Regions from separate parts of the Citricoccus sp. K5 genome, predicted to be linked through region 4. Evidence: riboswitches for the same ligand, from Rfam matches in the RefSeq annotation. Region 4 holds a riboswitch; each other region holds the start of a gene.
What was found. Region 4 has a riboswitch for S-adenosylmethionine ahead of BOSE125_RS01000 (acyl-CoA dehydrogenase). Riboswitches for the same ligand answer to the same signal wherever they lie in the genome.
Positions count from the first base shown of each region.

Region 1 (4,206 bases), 3.1 Mb from region 4:
GCGGGTGAGCGAGCTTCGGATCTGTGTCCTCGGTCAGGTCCGTGCCGAGATCGAGGGCGTGCCCCTACGCCTCTCCCGGGCCCGGCATCGCGAGATCCTCGGGATCCTGATAACCGCGCAGGGGCGGGCAGTGTCCACGGGCGGGCTGGTCGAGGATTTGTGGGAAGATCCCCCTGACGGCGCGGTGGGGGCCGTGCGAACGTTCGTCGGTGAGATCAGGAAAGTGCTCGAGCCACAGCGTCCTCCGCGAGTCCCTTCGGAGATTCTCGTGACCGAGGGTGACGGCTATGCCCTGAGGCCCGTGCCCGCGGCGGTCGATCTCTGGCGCGCCGAGCAGGCCATTCGGGCCGCAGACGGCAGGAGCCCCGAAGTCAGCGAACCGTTGTTGTCTGCCGCGTTGGACGAGTGGCGCGGAACTGCCTTCGAGGAGTTCAGACGGCAACCGTGGGCCAAGAGTGAGAGGGCTCGGGTCGAGAGACTGCGGGCGGGAGCCGTGGAGCAACTGGCAGAAATTCGCCTCACGCTGGGTCGGCCACACGACGTCGTGGCGCTGCTCGAGGCTCAGATCGAAGAGTTCCCGTGGCGGGAAGAGGGCTGGAGGTTGCTCGCCCTTGCCCTGTACCGGTCTGCACGCCCGGGAGAAGCTCTGGACATCATCGCCCGTGCCCGCACCACTCTCATCGGGAGCCCCGGGGCCGATCCACGTGAGCGGTTGACCGAACTCGAACGCGGCATCCTGCGTCAGGATCCGGCACTGGAGGTCCAGGACGGCGGGTCAATTCTGATGCGGACCGCCGCAGTCCAGGCACGGACCAGTCAGCGGACCCAACTCGAAAGCGCCACTGCGCTCCTGCCCCTCCTCGCGGTCTCCGGCGCCGTTGAGGTGGCGGCGGAACAGCGCACCGCCGTGATCGCCGCCGCCGAGCATGTCGGCGATCCGGAAGTGGCGGCCCGAGTCATCGGCGGTTTCGACGTGCCGGGAAGCTGGACCAGGTCGGACGATCCCGCGCGTTCGACGGCGATCGTCGAGGTGGCCCTCCGAACGCTGACGGCCCTGCCGCTTGGCGCATCTGACCGGTTGCGGGCGCGACTCCTCGCCACCATCGCCATGGAGTCCCGTGGCACCGCGAACCGACTCGCCGAGGCTGCCGAGGCAGAGCGAATCGCACGGCGGCTTGGCGACGCCGCCCTGTTGTGTTTTGCCCTCAGCTCACGCTATCTGCAGAGCTTCGAGACGGCAGGCCAGGCAGGGACTCGCGACATGCTCGGTGCTGAGATCGTTGCTGCCGCCGTCGGCGCGGAATTGCCGACTTTCGAGATCGAGGGACGACTGATCAGGATGCAGGCGCTCTGTGCCCTCGACGACGTAGCGGCGGCTTCTCGGCAGGCCGACCTCATCGACGCACTCGCAGAACGCTTCGATCGTCCGCTGGCTTCTGTCTTCACCGCGTGGTTCCGGTGGTCCTTCATGGGCCGCCCTCCACCACCGGAAGGAACGGAGATGCCTGGATTCAGGGACGGGTTGTCCGGACTGGCAGAACTTACCCGGGCTGTTCGAACCGGGACGGAGCTCCCTGACAGCCGGTTCGGACCCTACGAACCGTGGGCCAGGCCGTTGCTCCTGGCCAGGCAGGGGCGGCGCGAGGAGGCCGCCGCCGCTCTCGATGCGGTTCCAGATCCCCCGGACGACCTGATGCTCGAGGTGGCATGGTTCCTGACGGGCCTCGCGGCGGTCGAGAGCGGACACGACCTCGCCGCTCGTCGTGCGTACGACGCCCTTCTGCCAGCGGCAGGCGAGCGAGCGGGCGGCAGCGGGGCCATCGACCTCGGCCCGATCGCACCGCTGCTTGACCGGCTCAGGGCGGCTGCGTTCGACGGCCGGAGCTGAGTACTTCCCTCGACACACTGTGTGAAGCGACGTGACGCCAGACACAGCACTGGAGCGCCGATGTCCGTTAACGTGGGCGGGTAACCATCCAGAGCGGCCGAGAGACCTGGCTCGTCGACGCCGCAGCAACCCGTGGGGATTCCCCAGCCGGGTGCTACCGCCAGGACCGATGGAGATCCCACGGCTGAAGCGGTTCCCTGAACGTTGTCGCTTCGAATGACCCAGCACGGTCTGGACCCCGCCACGGGAATCCTTCGGTGAGACCGAGAGGACCACCGAATGACCGCGACACCCCGCACCATCGCCGCCGTCCAGCCCGGCGCGAACCTCAGCGGCGGCCTGCCCACGGACTACGCCGGTCTCAAGAGGCACTTCCAGCCGCTCTTCGAGGACATCGCGGCGGGGTCCCTGGCCCGGGAGTTGAACCGCGAGCTGCCCTTCGACGCCGTCCGGAGCCTCGACGAAGCCGGGTTCGGGACCCTGAGGGTCCCCGTGGCCCACGGTGGTCCGGAGGTCAGCCTCCAGGACTTCTTCCACCTGCTGATCGACCTGGCCGAGGCCGATTCCAACGTGGCCCACATCTACCGCTCGCACTACGGTTTCCTCGAGGCCCTCCGCTTCCAGCCGCGGGAGGTCCAGGACGTCTGGTATCCGCTGGTCCTGGCGGGCGCCACGGTGGGCAACGCCTCCACGGAGAAGGGCGGCAATGCGCTGGGCGGTCTGAACACCACGCTGACCCCGACCGCCGGCGGCATGGAGCTCAACGGACAGAAGTTCTACGCCACCGCCTCCATCTTCTCCGACTACACCCGCGTCTCGGCCGCCCGTGCCGACGCCGACGGCGGGCCGCTCGACGGCCGTCAGTTCGCCGTGGTGGCCACCGACGCCGAGGGAGTGGTCCTGGAGGACGACTGGGACGGCTTCGGGCAGAAGCTCACGGGCACCGGAACCGCGACCTTCACGAAGGTCACGGTCCCCGCCCACGGGGTGCTCGACCGCGTGCCGGGCTCCGCCGAGGCCGTTCACGAGGCCGCCTTCTTCCAACTCGTGCTGCTGGCGGTCCTGGCCGGGATCGCCCGCGCCTCCCGCCGGGATGCCGTGGCGACCATCGCCTCCCGCAAACGCACCTTCAACACCGGTTCCGGCCTGCCGTTCCGCGAGGATCCGCTGATCCAGGAGGCCGCCGGACGCATTGCCGCGAAGGCCTTCACCGCCGAGGCCACGGTGCTCCACGCCGCCCGCGCCCTGGACGCCGGCATCACGGCCGCCGAGGCCGTCGGGGCCGACCGCCCGGACTTCACCGGAGACGTCCCCGCCGAGCTCTACGGTTCCGAGCTGGCCATCGAACACGCCACCATCACGGTGCCCGAACTGGGCATCGGAGCCGCCCAGGACCTGTTCCTCACCGTGGGCGCCTCCGCCACGTCCACGAAGAAGGCCATGGACCGCCACTGGCGCAACGCCCAGACCGTGGCCACGCACAACCCCATCGCCTTCCGTGCCCGGTCCCTGGGGGACTACTGGATCAACGGGACCCTGCCCGAGGGCCTCAATGCGATCGGCGATGCGAAGGGCGGCCAGGGCTGATGGGCGCCACGAACATCCTCTCCGGCAAGAAGCGGATCCTGGCCTCCGCCTTCGCCGGCACCACCATCGAGTGGTACGACTTCTACCTCTACGGCACGGCTGCGGCGCTGATCTTCAACGTCCAGTTCTTCCCGATGGCCACCGAACTCGGCGGCATCGTCGCCTCCTTCGCGACCCTCGCCGTCGGGGTGATCGCCCGGCCGCTCGGCGGGATCATCGCAGGCCACCTGGGGGACCGGATCGGCCGCAAGGCGCTGCTCGTGGCGTCCCTGGTGCTGATGGGGGTGGCCTCCACCCTGATCGGGCTGATGCCCACCTTCGAGGTCATCGGCTGGTGGGCCGTCGTCGGGCTAGTGTTCCTGCGGATCCTCCAGGGCCTGTCCGCCGGGGCCGAATGGGGCGGTTCGGCGCTGCTGAGCGTGGAGCACGCTCCCGCACGGCACCGCGGCTTCTTCGGATCCTTCACCCAGATCGGCTCCTCCGCCGGCATGCTGCTGGCCACCGGCGCGTTCTTCATCATGCAGAACATCATGAGCGCCGAGCAGTTCGCCGCCTTCGGCTGGCGCATCCCGTTCCTGCTCTCCGCCCTCCTGGTGGCCGTGGGCCTGTGGATCCGGCTCGGCGTGGCCGATGCCCCGGAGTTCCTGGAGCACCAGGCCTCGGGCAACGTGGCCAAGGCACCCCTGAAGGAGCTGCTGGTCCATCACCGGCGGCCACTGCTGGTCACCATC
Region 1 is NZ_LR732817.1:3,314,707-3,318,912, forward strand. It holds gene BOSE125_RS14935 (BTAD domain-containing putative transcriptional regulator) at 59-1,888, shown strand; SAM riboswitch class I at 1,970-2,064, shown strand; gene BOSE125_RS14940 (acyl-CoA dehydrogenase) at 2,168-3,475, shown strand; gene BOSE125_RS14945 (MFS transporter) at 3,475-4,206, shown strand, end outside.
Region 1: another riboswitch for S-adenosylmethionine. It lies ahead of BOSE125_RS14940 (acyl-CoA dehydrogenase); the one in region 4 lies ahead of BOSE125_RS01000 (acyl-CoA dehydrogenase).

Region 2 (4,206 bases), 3.1 Mb from region 4:
AGGGTGATCTCGGCCCACACCGCGTCGAGTGAGAGGCCGAGGACCTCGGCGATGGCCGCAATGGTCGGGAAGGCCGGCGTGGCGACCCGGCCTGATTCGATCTTCCGCAGCGTCTCGGGCGACACCCCGGCATCGAGCGCGACCTCGAGCATCGTGCGCTCCGCCCGAGCACGCCGCAGGAGGGCGCCCAGGCGCTCCCCACGCTCGATTTCTGCAGCACTCAGCGGCAACCTCACCATGGACTCCATTCTAGTTCCAGGTCCGGGATAATATGGCCGGTATAGTTATTGGAACCGGAGATAGTTGTCGGCATCCCAGAGAAGTCCCGTGAAAAGGCAGCGCATGATTGAAATCCTGACCCCCGCCGAGCTGGATCGGGCCCGTGACTCCGGCGCCCTCGTCGCCGAGATTCTCCAAGCCCTGAGGAGCAGGGCCGCCATCGGCACGAATCTCCTGGAAATCAACGAATGGGCCCGCGTCCTGATCATCGAGGCCGGGGCAACCTCCTGCTACGTCGACTACGAGCCCTCCTTCGGGCGGGGGCCCTTCGGGCACTACATCTGCACGGCTGTCAACGACGCCGTGCTGCACGGCAAACCACATGACTACACACTGGCCGACGGCGACCTGCTGACCCTCGACCTCGCGGTCACCCTGCGCGGCATCGCCGCCGATGCCGCCATCAGCTTCATCGTCGGCGATGCCCGCCCCGCCGAGAGCGTCACCTTGATCGAGACCACGGAGCGCGCCCTGGCCGCAGGGATCGCCGCGGCCGGGCCCGGAGCACGCATCGGCGACCTCTCCCACGCCATCGGCTCTGTCCTCAGCGAGGCCGGGTTCGCGGTCAACACCGAGTTCGGCGGCCACGGCATCGGCTCCACGATGCACCAGGACCCTCACGTCCCCAACACCGGGCGGCCCGGGCGCGGCTACGTCCTTCGCCCCGGACTGCTCCTCGCCCTGGAGCCGTGGGCCATGGTGGACACCGATCGACTCGTCACGGATGCCGACGGATGGACGCTCCGCAGCGCGACCGGCTGCCGCACGGCGCACAGCGAACACACGATCGCCATCACCGAGGACGGTGCCGAGATCATCACGGTGCCTTCTCCCGTGCGGGATTGAATCCCTCTGACGTCACATTTCGTCCTGCAGCCCCTGCTCGCAGCCGCTGGGCCGACATCGGCTTCGAAAGTGCCCCCATATGACGCACCATGACGTCAAGCGATCTGCGGCAGAGTAGGCAACAGGGACGGGGAAAACACCGCCGTACAGCCCCTCGACGCCGGTGAACTCGGGATTCGTGGGCTGTTCCGCGCTTGACATGGATACCGCGTGTTCTGCTTCACTGGATGAATCAACCATCCAGAGCGGCCGAGAGATCTGGCTCCGTGACGCCGCAGCAACCTCCCGCGTTTCTCCGGGAAGGTGCTCATGCCAGAGCCGATGGAGCGTGATTCACGGTGACTGCCCTTGCCGAGTCCCTGCCCGGTTCCAGCGTCCTGACGGCGCCGCCGGCCTCGACCACCAGCCTGGCGGTGGAGTTCCGCGATGTCGGCCGGTCCTTTCCGGCCGCCGCCGGCGCACGCACCGTCTTGCGAGACATCAACCTCACCGTGGAGCCGGGCGAGGTCCTGGCCATCATCGGTGCCTCCGGCTGCGGCAAGTCCACCCTGTTGCGGGCCGTGGGCGGCCTGGACACCGGCAACACGGGGCAGATCCTGGTCGGCGGGTCCGCCGTCCGGCCCTACGACTCCCGCACCGCAGTCGGGTTCCAGGAGCCCCGCCTCATGCCCTGGCGCACCATCCACCAGAACGTGGCCCTGGGCTTGCCCCCGAACACGGGCCGCGCGGAGGGCCGCGAGAGCGTCGACCGATTGTTGGAACTGGTGGGCCTGGCCGAACACGCCACCCTTCGGCCCCGGGAGGTCTCCGGCGGCATGGCCCAGCGAACCTCGCTGGCTCGTGCCCTGGCCCGGCGTCCTGGCGTCCTGCTATTGGACGAGCCCTTCGGCGCGCTCGATGCTTTGACGCGATTGCGGATGCAGGACCTGTTGCTGGACATCCATGCCAAGACCGCCACCACGGTCCTGCTCGTCACCCATGACGTGGACGAGGCGCTCCAGCTGGCCGACCGGATCCTGCTGCTCGGCCAGGACCCCGCCCCGGGCGCGGCCCCCGGTGCCACCACCCGCACGATGGTCACCGTCCCCGGTCAACGGCCTCGGGATCGGGGTTCGGCCGAACTGGCCCGGCTCCGATCCGAATTGTTGGCCGGACTGGGCGTGGACGCCCACCGCCACTAGCCGGACCCGGCCAGGGCACCGCTGCGAGCATCCCCCGCCTCCACGTCGCACGGCCCTTTCTGCACGCCCCCCTCTGTACCCGCTGTACCCGACCAATTGCCCCGCGCCACAACCCCTGCCGGCCCGGGAAGCACCGCACCCTTCGAAAGGCACCCCATGCGCTCACGAATCACCCTGTCCGCCGCCACCCTCGCCATCGCGGCTCTCGCCCTCACCGGTTGCGTGGCCGGCGAGGGATCTGGTGGTGAGGCCGCCGAAGCCGGTGCCGGCGGTGGTGCCGAGGGTGGCGAGCTGAACATCGACTACGCCACCTACAATCCGCTCTCCCTGGTCATCAAGGAGAAGGGCTGGCTGGAGGAGGAGCTCTCCGACGAAGGCGTCAGCGTCAACTGGATCCAGTCCGCGGGTTCCAACAAGGCCAACGAGGCCCTGCGTGCCGAGGCCATCGACGTGGGCTCAACGGCCGGCTCCGCCGCCCTGCTCAACCGCGCCAACGGCACCCCGATCAAGACCATCAGCCTCTACTCCCAGCCGGAGTGGGCCGCCCTGGTCACCTCCGCCGATTCGGACATCACCGAGGTCACGGACCTGGTCGGCAAGAACGTGGCGGCCACCAAGGGCACCGACCCCTACTTCTTCCTCATCCAGGCCCTCGGCGAGGCCGGCGTGGACGAATCCGACGTCACCGTGCAGAACCTCCAGCATGCCGACGGCAACGCCGCCCTGAACAACGGATCCGTGGACGCCTGGTCCGGGCTGGACCCGATCATGGCCGGGGCCGAGGCCGAGGGTGCCGAGCTGTTCTACCGCAACGTCGACTTCAACACCTACGGCTTCCTCAACGCCACGGAGTCCTTCCTCGAGGAATCCCCCGAGCTGGCTCAAACGGTGGTGGACGTCTACGAGCAGGCCCGTGAGTGGGCCCTCGAGAACCCAGAGGAGACCGCGTCGATCCTCGCCGAGGTGGCCGGCCTCGAGCAAGACGTGGCCACCATCGTCATCGAGGAGCGTTCCAACCTGGACGTGGACCCGGTCCCCGGCCAGGAACAACTGGACGTCCTTGAGGTCGTCGGCCCGATCCTGGTGGAAACCGGTGACGTGGCCAGCCAGGAGAACGTGGACAAGGCCCTCGCCGAACTCCTCGAGCCCTCGTTCGCCGAAGAAGCCACGCAGTGAGCTCCCTCGTCTCCCCCGAACACCTGACCCCGGCATCGCATAGGGCTGACGAGGTGGCGGGGCGCCGCAACCGGGGCTCGACGCCGGCCGGCCGGGGTTACGGCTCGAGCTCCCGGAACGGCGGTGGTCCCGCCACCGGCCGGGGCACCCGCGGGATCTTGGGCACCCCGGCCGGCCGGGCCGTCGTCGGGCTTCTGCTGCCCGTGGTGCTGGTCGTCGCCTGGTGGGCTGCGACGGCTGCCGGCTTGTTCTCGCCGGTGCAGCTTCCCTCGCCGGCCTCGGTGGTCAGTGCGGGGATCGATCTGGCCGCCGACGGATCCCTGTGGCACCACATCGCCATCTCAGTGCAGCGGGTGCTGCTCGGCTTCGTGATGGGCGGGGTCCTCGGCCTGCTCATCGGCTCCATCCTCGGACTCTCCACCTGGGCCGATGCCCTGCTTGCGCCCCTGATCGGAGCGATTCGCGCGGTGCCGTCGCTGGCGTGGGTGCCTCTGCTGATCCTGTGGATGGGCATCGGTGAGGACTCGAAGGTGACATTGATCGTGATCGGCGCGTTCTTCCCGATCTTCACGAACGTATATGCGGCGCTCAAGCATGTGGACCCGCACCTCGTGGAGGCTGGCCGCGCCTTCGGCTATCACGGCCTGCGCCTGCTGCGGACCGTCCAGTTGCCCGCCGTGGTGCCCTCCGTGTTCTCCGGCCTGCGGCTGGCGCTCGCCCAGGC
Region 2 is NZ_LR732817.1:3,337,560-3,341,765, reverse strand. It holds gene BOSE125_RS15035 (helix-turn-helix transcriptional regulator) at 1-239, opposite strand, end outside; gene map (type I methionyl aminopeptidase) at 343-1,125, shown strand; SAM riboswitch class I at 1,359-1,470, shown strand; gene BOSE125_RS15025 (ABC transporter ATP-binding protein) at 1,464-2,306, shown strand; gene BOSE125_RS15020 (aliphatic sulfonate ABC transporter substrate-binding protein) at 2,463-3,482, shown strand; gene BOSE125_RS15015 (ABC transporter permease) at 3,479-4,206, shown strand, end outside.
Region 2: another riboswitch for S-adenosylmethionine. It lies ahead of BOSE125_RS15025 (ABC transporter ATP-binding protein); the one in region 4 lies ahead of BOSE125_RS01000 (acyl-CoA dehydrogenase).

Region 3 (4,206 bases), 3.1 Mb from region 4:
AAGGCGACGGCGGCGTGCCCGGTCTTGGCATCCGGCACGGGGCAGACGCCGGCCTCCACCACGCCGGGGTGGGAGACCAGTGCCGACTCGATCTCGATGGTGGACAGGCGGTGGCCGGAGATGTTGATGACGTCGTCGATGCGGCCCAGGATCCAGATGTCCCCGTCCTCGTCATACTTCGCGCCGTCCCCGGCCAGGAACCAGCCCTGCTCGGCGTAGTCCTTCCAATAGGAGGAGAAGTAGCGCCGTGGATTGCCCCAGACGGTGCGGGCCATGGACGGCCCGGTGCGGGTGATCACGGCCTTGCCCTGCAGGCCGGCGGCCACGGGCGCGCCGGAGTCGTCCACCACGGCCACGTCCACGCCCGGCAGCGGACGGGAACCGCAGCCGGGCTTGAACCGCTCATCGTCCTGCCGGGGGGAGAGGATGGTCGCACCGGTCTCGGACTGCCACCAGGTGTCCACCATGGGCACGCCCACGGAACCATCGCGCGGGACCTGCGCGCCGGCGTCGTTGGTCTGTTCCTGGAGTTCCCCGTCCAACGTGGACAGCCGGTCCCGGCCGATCTGCGTGCGCGCCCAGGTCCAGGCCTCCGGGTTCACGGCCTCGCCGACGGTGCCGACAAGGCGGATGGAGGACAGGTCGTAGTCCGTGGGGATGCCCTCCGGGAACCAGCCCATGAGGGAGCGCACGAGCGTCGGCGCCGTGTAGTACGAGGTCACGCCGTAACGCTCGATGACCTCGAAGTGCCGGCCCGGGTGCGGTGCGTTCGGCACCCCCTCGTAGATGACCTGGGTGACGCCGTTGGAGAGCGGCCCGTAGATCTCGTAGGTGTGGGCGGTGACCCAGGCCAGGTCCGCCGTGCACCAGTGGACGTCCTGATCCCGCGCGGTGACATCCGGGTTGGAGAACAGGTAGTCGTAGGACCAGGAGGTCTGGACCAGGTACCCGCCGGAGGTGTGCACCAGCCCCTTGGGCTGACCCGTGGTGCCGGAGGTGTACATGATGAACAGCGGCGTCTCGGCATCGAAGAACTCGGGGGTGTGGGTCTCCGGCTGGCGGTCCACGATCTCGTGCCACCAGACGTCCCGGCCCTCGACCCAGTCCACATCTGTGTGTCCGGTGCGGTTGAGCACCAGCACGTGCTCGATGTTGTTCTCACCGGAGACGGCCTCGTCCGCGTTGGCCTTGACCGGGACGGCCTTCCCACGGCGGAACTGGCCCTCGGAGGTCACCAGCAGCTTGGCGCCGGTGTCCTCCACGCGGAACTTCAGCGCCTCGGCGGAGAAGCCGCCGAACACGAGCGAGTGCACTGCGCCGATCCGGGCGCAGGCCAGGGTGATGACGATGGTCTCCACCAGCACGGGCAGGTAGACGACCACGCGGTCGCCCTTCCCGATGCCCAATTCGGTCAGCGCGTTCGCCGCCTGGCTGACCTCCTTCTGCAACTGCGCGTAGGTCACGGCGCGGCGGTCGCCGGGCTCACCCTCGAAGTACAGCGCGACCTTGTCACCGCGGCCGGCTGTCACGTGCCGGTCCACGCAGTTCACCGCGACGTTGAGGGTGCCGCCCTCGAACCATCGGATCTCCGGACCGCGCTCGGCCACCGGGTCCGGGGCCGTCCAGGAGTGGGTGTTGTTCCACGGCGTCTGCCAGTCGAGGCGGCGCGCGGCCTGGTCCCAGAAGGCGAGGCGGTCGGCCTCGTCCACCGGTTGGCCGTCGCCCAGGCCGCCGTGGAGCAGGTTCCCGGGGCGGCCTGGGTGGGCGGTGGTGTCGGCGGCGTTCAGGACAGAGCCCGGCAGGGGGCCCGGCAGCGGAGCGGGGGAGGCGCCGGTTTCGGCGGTGGTGGTGGTCGTGGTGTTCGGGGCAACAGACAAGACAGAACCTTCTTTCCATCGAATCTGGCGGTAGCACCTGGTGGCCGATGCCGAGCCCGGAAAGGGGCCGGCGTCGACCACGGGTTGCTGCGGCGTCACAGAGCCAGATCTCTCGGCCGCTCGGGATGGTCGATTCCACTGTACGTCCGGGTCCCGGGCCCGTACCAAACCGGTGAAGCCGTGCTACGGCGCCGGGATTAGTCTGGACGGGCAGTGGTGACGCCAGCCACCGGAACGGGGAGGCCCCTTGGAAGAATTCGCACTGCTGGCCGTGGCCGGCGTCCTGATCATCGTCCTCGTGTCACTCTTCGCCCCGAAGCTGGGCGTGGCCGCACCCATCCTGCTGGTCATCGTCGGCATCGGCTGCAGCCTGATCCCCGGGGCACCCAGGATCCTGCTGGAGCCGGAGTGGATCCTCATGATCGCGCTGCCGCCGATCCTCTACTCGGCCGCGGTCAACGTCCCCATCACGGATTTCCGCCGGGACCTCGAGACGATCAGCGCCTTGTCCGTCCTGCTAGTGATCGCCTCCGCCTTCGCCACCGGTTGGCTGATCTGGTGGGTGCTGCCGGACATCGGCTTCGCCGCGGCGGTGGCACTGGGGGCCGTGATCAGCCCGCCGGACGCCGTGGCTGCGACCTCCATCGGCAAGAAGCTGGGGCTGCCGCCGCGGCTGGTGATGATCCTCGAGGGGGAGGGGCTGGTCAACGACGCCACGGCGCTCGTCATGCTCCGCACCGCCATTGCCGCCACCGCCGGCAGCATCACGTTCTGGGGCGCCATCGGTGACTTCGCCTACGCGGTCATCGCGGGGGTGGCAGTCGGGCTGCTGGTCGGCGGCCTCACGGTGTGGGCCCGGTCCCGGATCCGCCAGCAGCCGGTGCTCACCACCGCGATCTCCCTGACCGTGCCGTTCCTGGCCTACATGCCGGCGGAGAACCTGCACGCCTCGGGCGTCATCGCTGTGGTGGCGGCCGGGCTGGTCACCGGCCATCAGGCGCCCAAACGCTTCAGTGCCGTGGACCGCATCACCGACCGCACCAATTGGCGGACCATCCAGTTGCTGCTGGAGAACGGCGTGTTCCTGCTGATGGGCTTCGAGATCACCTCGATCGTCGCGGATGCCGAGTCCTCCGGCCGGGGGCTGTGGATGGCCGTTGCCCTCGCGGCCGCCTGCACCGTGATCCTCTTCGGGGTCCGCATCCTGTTCGTGGTCCCGCTGATCGCGCACCTGCGGGCCCGTCAGCGCCGGATACCCGAGGTCGCCGAGCAACTGGACGCCGCCCTGGAAGCCGTCGCCGAGGGTGAGCAGGACGCCAATCCACGGCGCGCGTCGAGGCTGCAGCGGTGGCGTGCGGATGCGCAGTTCCAGGCCACCCACAGCCTCGGGTGGCGCGGTGGTGCCGTACTGGCCTGGTCCGGGATGCGCGGGGCCGTCACCCTGGCGGCGGCCCAGTCGCTGCCCTCGGACATCCCCTACCGGGCCGAGTTGATCCTGATCGCCTTCACCGTCGCCATCATCACCCTGGTGGTCCAGGGCGGCACGCTGCCCCTGCTGATCCGTGTCTTGGGCATCAAGGGCACCAGCGAGGTGGCCGAGGGCCGCGAGGTCACCCGCCTGGCCGAGGAGATCATCGCCGCCCGCCAGGCCTTCCTGGACAATCAGGCGCTGCTGCGGGAGAACGGCAAGCCCTTCGCCCCTGAGGTGCTGGAGCGGACGCGGAGCAGGGGCCTGGCCGCCACGGAGGCGCTGGCGGCCATGGTCAATGACGACGATCCGGACGGTCACGCCCAGCAGCACCGCGAATTGCGCCGCCAGCTCGTGGACGTGGAACAGTCCGTCCTGCTCGACGCGCGGGCCGGCGGCACCTACTCCTCGCACACCTTGCAACGGGCGCAGCATTTCATCGACGCGGAGTCCACGCGGATGCAGTAGCCGCGGGACGGTCCGAGCCTGGGGCGGGGGACCCCGTCCCGGCAGCGGCCGCCCTCGGCTCACGGGCGGTGGGACACCGGGGCGCGGCCCAGCTCCTCGACGGCCAGCATCCGGACGCCCTCGGGATGGCCGGCGGCCTCCAGCACGGAGCCGACGGGATACCGCTCTGGATCGGTCCCGGCCATGAACTCCTCCAGGGCTGCGGCCAGTCCGGCCTCCGGCAGCAGCCGTTGCCCGCGGACGAAGCGCTCCGGCGGGGCCAGAACGAGCAGGAGCATGCCGTAGACGGCGTCCTGCGTCTCGTCGACCGGCGGCTGGAAGTAGGGCACGTCCAGGATCTGCCCACCGAGGCGGGCGTAGAAGCGCAACCGCGCGGCCGGGTCCCCGTGGACG
Region 3 is NZ_LR732817.1:3,330,235-3,334,440, forward strand. It holds gene BOSE125_RS14990 (AMP-binding protein) at 1-1,877, opposite strand, end outside; SAM riboswitch class I at 1,890-2,009, opposite strand; gene BOSE125_RS14995 (sodium:proton antiporter) at 2,125-3,813, shown strand; gene BOSE125_RS15000 (GNAT family N-acetyltransferase) at 3,873-4,206, opposite strand, start outside.
Region 3: another riboswitch for S-adenosylmethionine. It lies ahead of BOSE125_RS14990 (AMP-binding protein); the one in region 4 lies ahead of BOSE125_RS01000 (acyl-CoA dehydrogenase).

Region 4 (4,206 bases):
ACCTTCCTCAACTACGTGCTGGTCGGCTTCGTGTTCAAGTCCGTCGTCGAGATCGTGCTCTCCCCGGTGACCATCTGGGTCATCGGCCGGGTCAAGAGGGCCGAGCCGGCCTACGCCACGGTTCCCGAGGCGTAGGGAGCCGAGACTTCACGCTGCCTCGGTCGCCGGGAAAACTGGGCTCATGGCCCACGCGAAGATGTACGACGACGGCGACCTCCACTTCCAGCGCGTCCGCGCCTTGGCCTTGACCCTCCCGGCGGCGGACATGAAGGTCTCCCACGGGAGGCCGGCGTTCTTCACCCAGAAGGTCTTCGCCTACTACGGGGCCTCGGTCAAGGACACGGGCAGCGCCCAGGAACGATCCGGTTCGACAGCCGCCGGGGACGGCTACGTCCAGCACCCGCAGGTGGTGGTGATCAGACCAGAGGAGGCCGACGTCTCGTTCCTGGAGCAGGATCCACGGGTCTTCCGGCCGGCCTATCTGGGGCCAGCGGGCTGGTTCGGCATCGACCTGGACGGGCTCGATCCGGCCCGGGACGAAGGATGGGATGAGATCGCCGAGTGGCTTGAGACGAGCTACCGGCTCACCGCAGCGGTGAAACTGGTCAGGGAACTTCCTCGGCGGGAATGAGCGCAGGGACGTCTCACCGCATCCCGCACGGGGAGTGAGGGAGATTTCGCGGCCCCGTGCAGGAACGGAAACACCGCAGAAACGCACTCTTCCTAGGTTGGGGGTATGCCCGGCCCCTCGCCCTTGGAGTGATGTCACATGTCCTATGTCAGCCCGCCAGACTTCGTGAAGCACATGGTGGACGCCGGTGAGTCCAAGGTCTTCATGTCCACCCGGGACACGCTGATCCGCTCGTTCATGGCCGGTGCCATCCTGGCGCTCGCCGCCGCGTTCGCCATCACCGTCACCGTGCAGAGCGGCAACGCACTCGTGGGTGCGTTGCTGTTCCCGGTCGGTTTCATCCTGATCTACCTGCTCGGCTTCGACCTGCTCACCGGTGTCTTCACCCTGGTCCCACTGGCGTGGATCGACAAGAGGCCCGGCGTGACCATCGGCGGCCTGCTGCGCAACTGGGGCCTGGTTTTCGTCGGCAACTTCGCCGGTGCCTTCTTGGTGGCCGTCATGATGGTGGTGACCATGACCTACGGCTTCCAGACCCCGCCGAACGAGGTGGCTCAGCAGATCGGCTCCATCGGCGAGGGAAGAACCGTCGGCTACGCCGAATACGGCGCGGGTGGCATGCTGACCCTCTTCATCCGTGGCGTGCTCTGCAACTGGATGGTCTCGACCGGTGTGGTCGCGGCCTTCCTGGCGAAGGACGTCGTGGGCAAGGCACTGATCATGTGGATGCCGGTCATGCTCTTCTTCTACATGGGATTCGAGCACTCCATCGTCAATATGTTCCTCTTCCCGGCGGGCCTCATGCTGGGCGGAGAGTTCTCCATCATGGACTACCTCGTCTGGAACGAGATCCCGACCGTGCTCGGCAACCTCGTGGGCGGCCTCTCCTTCGTGGGCCTGACCCTGTACGCCACTCACTACCGCACGGCAGCCAAGCGTCAGCCGAAGCTGCCGACGCTGTCCGACCATGTCGTGAGCCGCTGACCATGGACCCGATCATGCCCAAGGCGTACGCTGCCGATCTCGTCAACGCCGCCCGCATCCGTGCCGGCCTCACCTGGGCGGACCTCGCCGGCGCCCTCGGCGCCGCCCCGGTGTGGACCACGGCTGCGCTGCTGGGACAGCACCCGATGACGGCGGCCCAGGCCGACGTCGTGGTCGAGATGCTCGGTCTGGGGGACGACGTGGCCGAGAGCCTGCAGCAACAGCCGAACCGGGGCAGCGACCCGGCCGTGATGAACGATCCCACGATCTACCGGCTGATGGAGGCCCTGTCGGTCTACGGGCCGGCGCTGAAGGCGCTGATCCACGAGGAGTTCGGGGACGGCATCATGAGTGCCATCAACTTCAAGGTCAATCTCCACCGCCGTGCCGATCCGGATGGCGACCGCGTGGTCATCACCTTGGACGGCAAGTTCCTGGACTACCGCTGGTGACCGGAATGTCCCGGTCCGTCACCGGCCGTCACAGTCCGTCATCTGGGGCGGCCTCCAGCCATCGGGGCGGCATATCGGCAGTGAAGCGGGCCCAGATGACGCCAGTCCGCTGAACATGACCCGAGGCTTGGCGGCCGCGTGCTGACTGCCTAGGGTCAAGAACAGAATCACGAGATCCGGTGCTAAGCCCTGGCTGGCCGGACGGCAACCCTCTCACCGTAGTGGGGTGCTCCAGGTGATGATTCGGCCTCCGGGGACCACCGCGGGGCAAGTACGGCACCACCGTGAATGCAGATCTCGGCCACCAAGCCATGACGACGCAGTGTTCCGGGCCAACGCCATTCCGGTGTGCCATGGCTGACGGGGACACCCATGACGGACACCACCCACCTCGAACACCGCTCCGCGCTGACCAGACTGCCCACCTTCGAGGAACTGAGGGCGGCCATCGGCCCCTCCGGGCCCACGGACGCCCAGCTCGCCGAGCACTTCGCCCCGGTCTTCGCGGCCGTCGCCGCGGGAGCCGCCCAGCGTGAACTGGACCACGAGCTGGCCTTCGCGGCCATCGAGCACCTGCGCGGCGCGGGGTTCACGCGGGTGCGCCTGGGCCGGCGCTACGGCGGGATCGGGGCGAGCCTGCCCCAGCTGGCGGACCTGCTGGTGGACCTGGCCGCCGCGGACCCCAACCTGCCCCAGGCCCTGCACGGGCACTTCATGTTCACGGAGCAGCACGAGAACGAGTCCCAAGGGGCGGTCTCCGAGTGGTGGCTGGCCGAGGTGGCCGCCGGCAGGATCTTCGGCAACGCCCTCGTGGAACTGCCGCCGGCCGCCGGCAAGCGCCCCGTGCACTGGATCGACGCGGACCAGGACACCGTGCAGGCGGCCGCCGCCACGGGCACCACGGAGGTGGCCCGGATCAGCGGGGACAAGTTCTACTCCACCGGCGCGATCTTCGCGGACTACCTGCTGGTCTCCGCGGTCCGGCCCGGGCTCGAGGAGGATGGACCGGTCTTCGCGATCATCGACGCCCGTGATCCTGGTGTGCAGCGCATCGACGACTGGAACGGCTTCGGCCAGCGGCTCACCGCCTCCGGCACCACCATCCTGGACCACGTCCCCGTGCGGGCCCAGCGGACGCAGGAGTTCAACGTCCCCACGGGCGTTCTGGCCTACACCGTCCTGTGGATCGTGCTGGCGGCCACCCAGGCGGGGATCGGCGCCACCGCGCTGGCCGAGGTCACCGCGTTCGTCCGCGGCCGGCGTCGTACCTATGACCACGCGGTGGCGGAGACGCCGGCGGAGGACCCGCTGGTGCACCAGGTCATCGGTTCGGTCTCCGCGAAGGTGGGCTCGGCCCGGCACATCGTGCGGGGCGCCGCGGCCGTGGTGGAGGAGTCCTTCCTCCAGGTCAGGGGGCATACCGACCTGGAGGACCCGGTGGTGCTCCAGGCCCACGCCCGGGCCAACGTCGCGCTGTCCGAGGCGTCGCTCGTGGTGTCCGATCTGATTCTGGAGGCCACCAACCAGATCTTCGAGTCCGGCGGCGCATCGGCCACGGATGCCAGCCGGCAGCTGCACCAGCACTGGCTCAACGCCCGGACGATCGCCAGCCATACCCCGCTGATCTACCGCACCCAGGCCGTGGGCGACTACCGGATCAACGGCGTCATCCCGCCGTTTCACTCCACGGCCCGCAACTCCGCCGCCGCGGAGGCCGCCACCACGTCCACCACAGAAGGAGCATGATGACCACCACCGCCGAGCGCACCACCGCCTCCACCGGAAGCGAACCGTCCGGACAGGCATACCGTGCCGTCCGGGAGCAGCTGGCCCCGGTGTTCGCGGCCATCGCAGGCAGCGCCGCCGAACGGGAGGCCGAGCACATCATCGACCGCGACGCCGTCCGGCGGCTGGCCGCGGCGGGGTTCACCTCCCTGCGGGTGCCGGCGGAGTACGGCGGCGCCGGACTCTCCTTCGCGGAGCAGGCACACCTGATCGTGGAGCTGGCGGCGGCGGACTCAAACCTGGTCCAGGCCCTGCGTGCGCACCTGATCAACCAGGAGAACGTGCTGGGGCACCCGGACCCGGTGTCCCGGGATCGGTGGCTGCGCCGCCTCGGCGAGGGGGCCGTCGTCGGGA
Region 4 is NZ_LR732817.1:219,091-223,296, forward strand. It holds gene BOSE125_RS00980 (queuosine precursor transporter) at 1-135, shown strand, start outside; gene BOSE125_RS00985 (MmcQ/YjbR family DNA-binding protein) at 182-631, shown strand; gene BOSE125_RS00990 (formate/nitrite transporter family protein) at 770-1,615, shown strand; gene cynS (cyanase) at 1,630-2,067, shown strand; SAM riboswitch class IV at 2,233-2,347, shown strand; gene BOSE125_RS01000 (acyl-CoA dehydrogenase) at 2,440-3,813, shown strand; gene BOSE125_RS01005 (acyl-CoA dehydrogenase family protein) at 3,810-4,206, shown strand, end outside.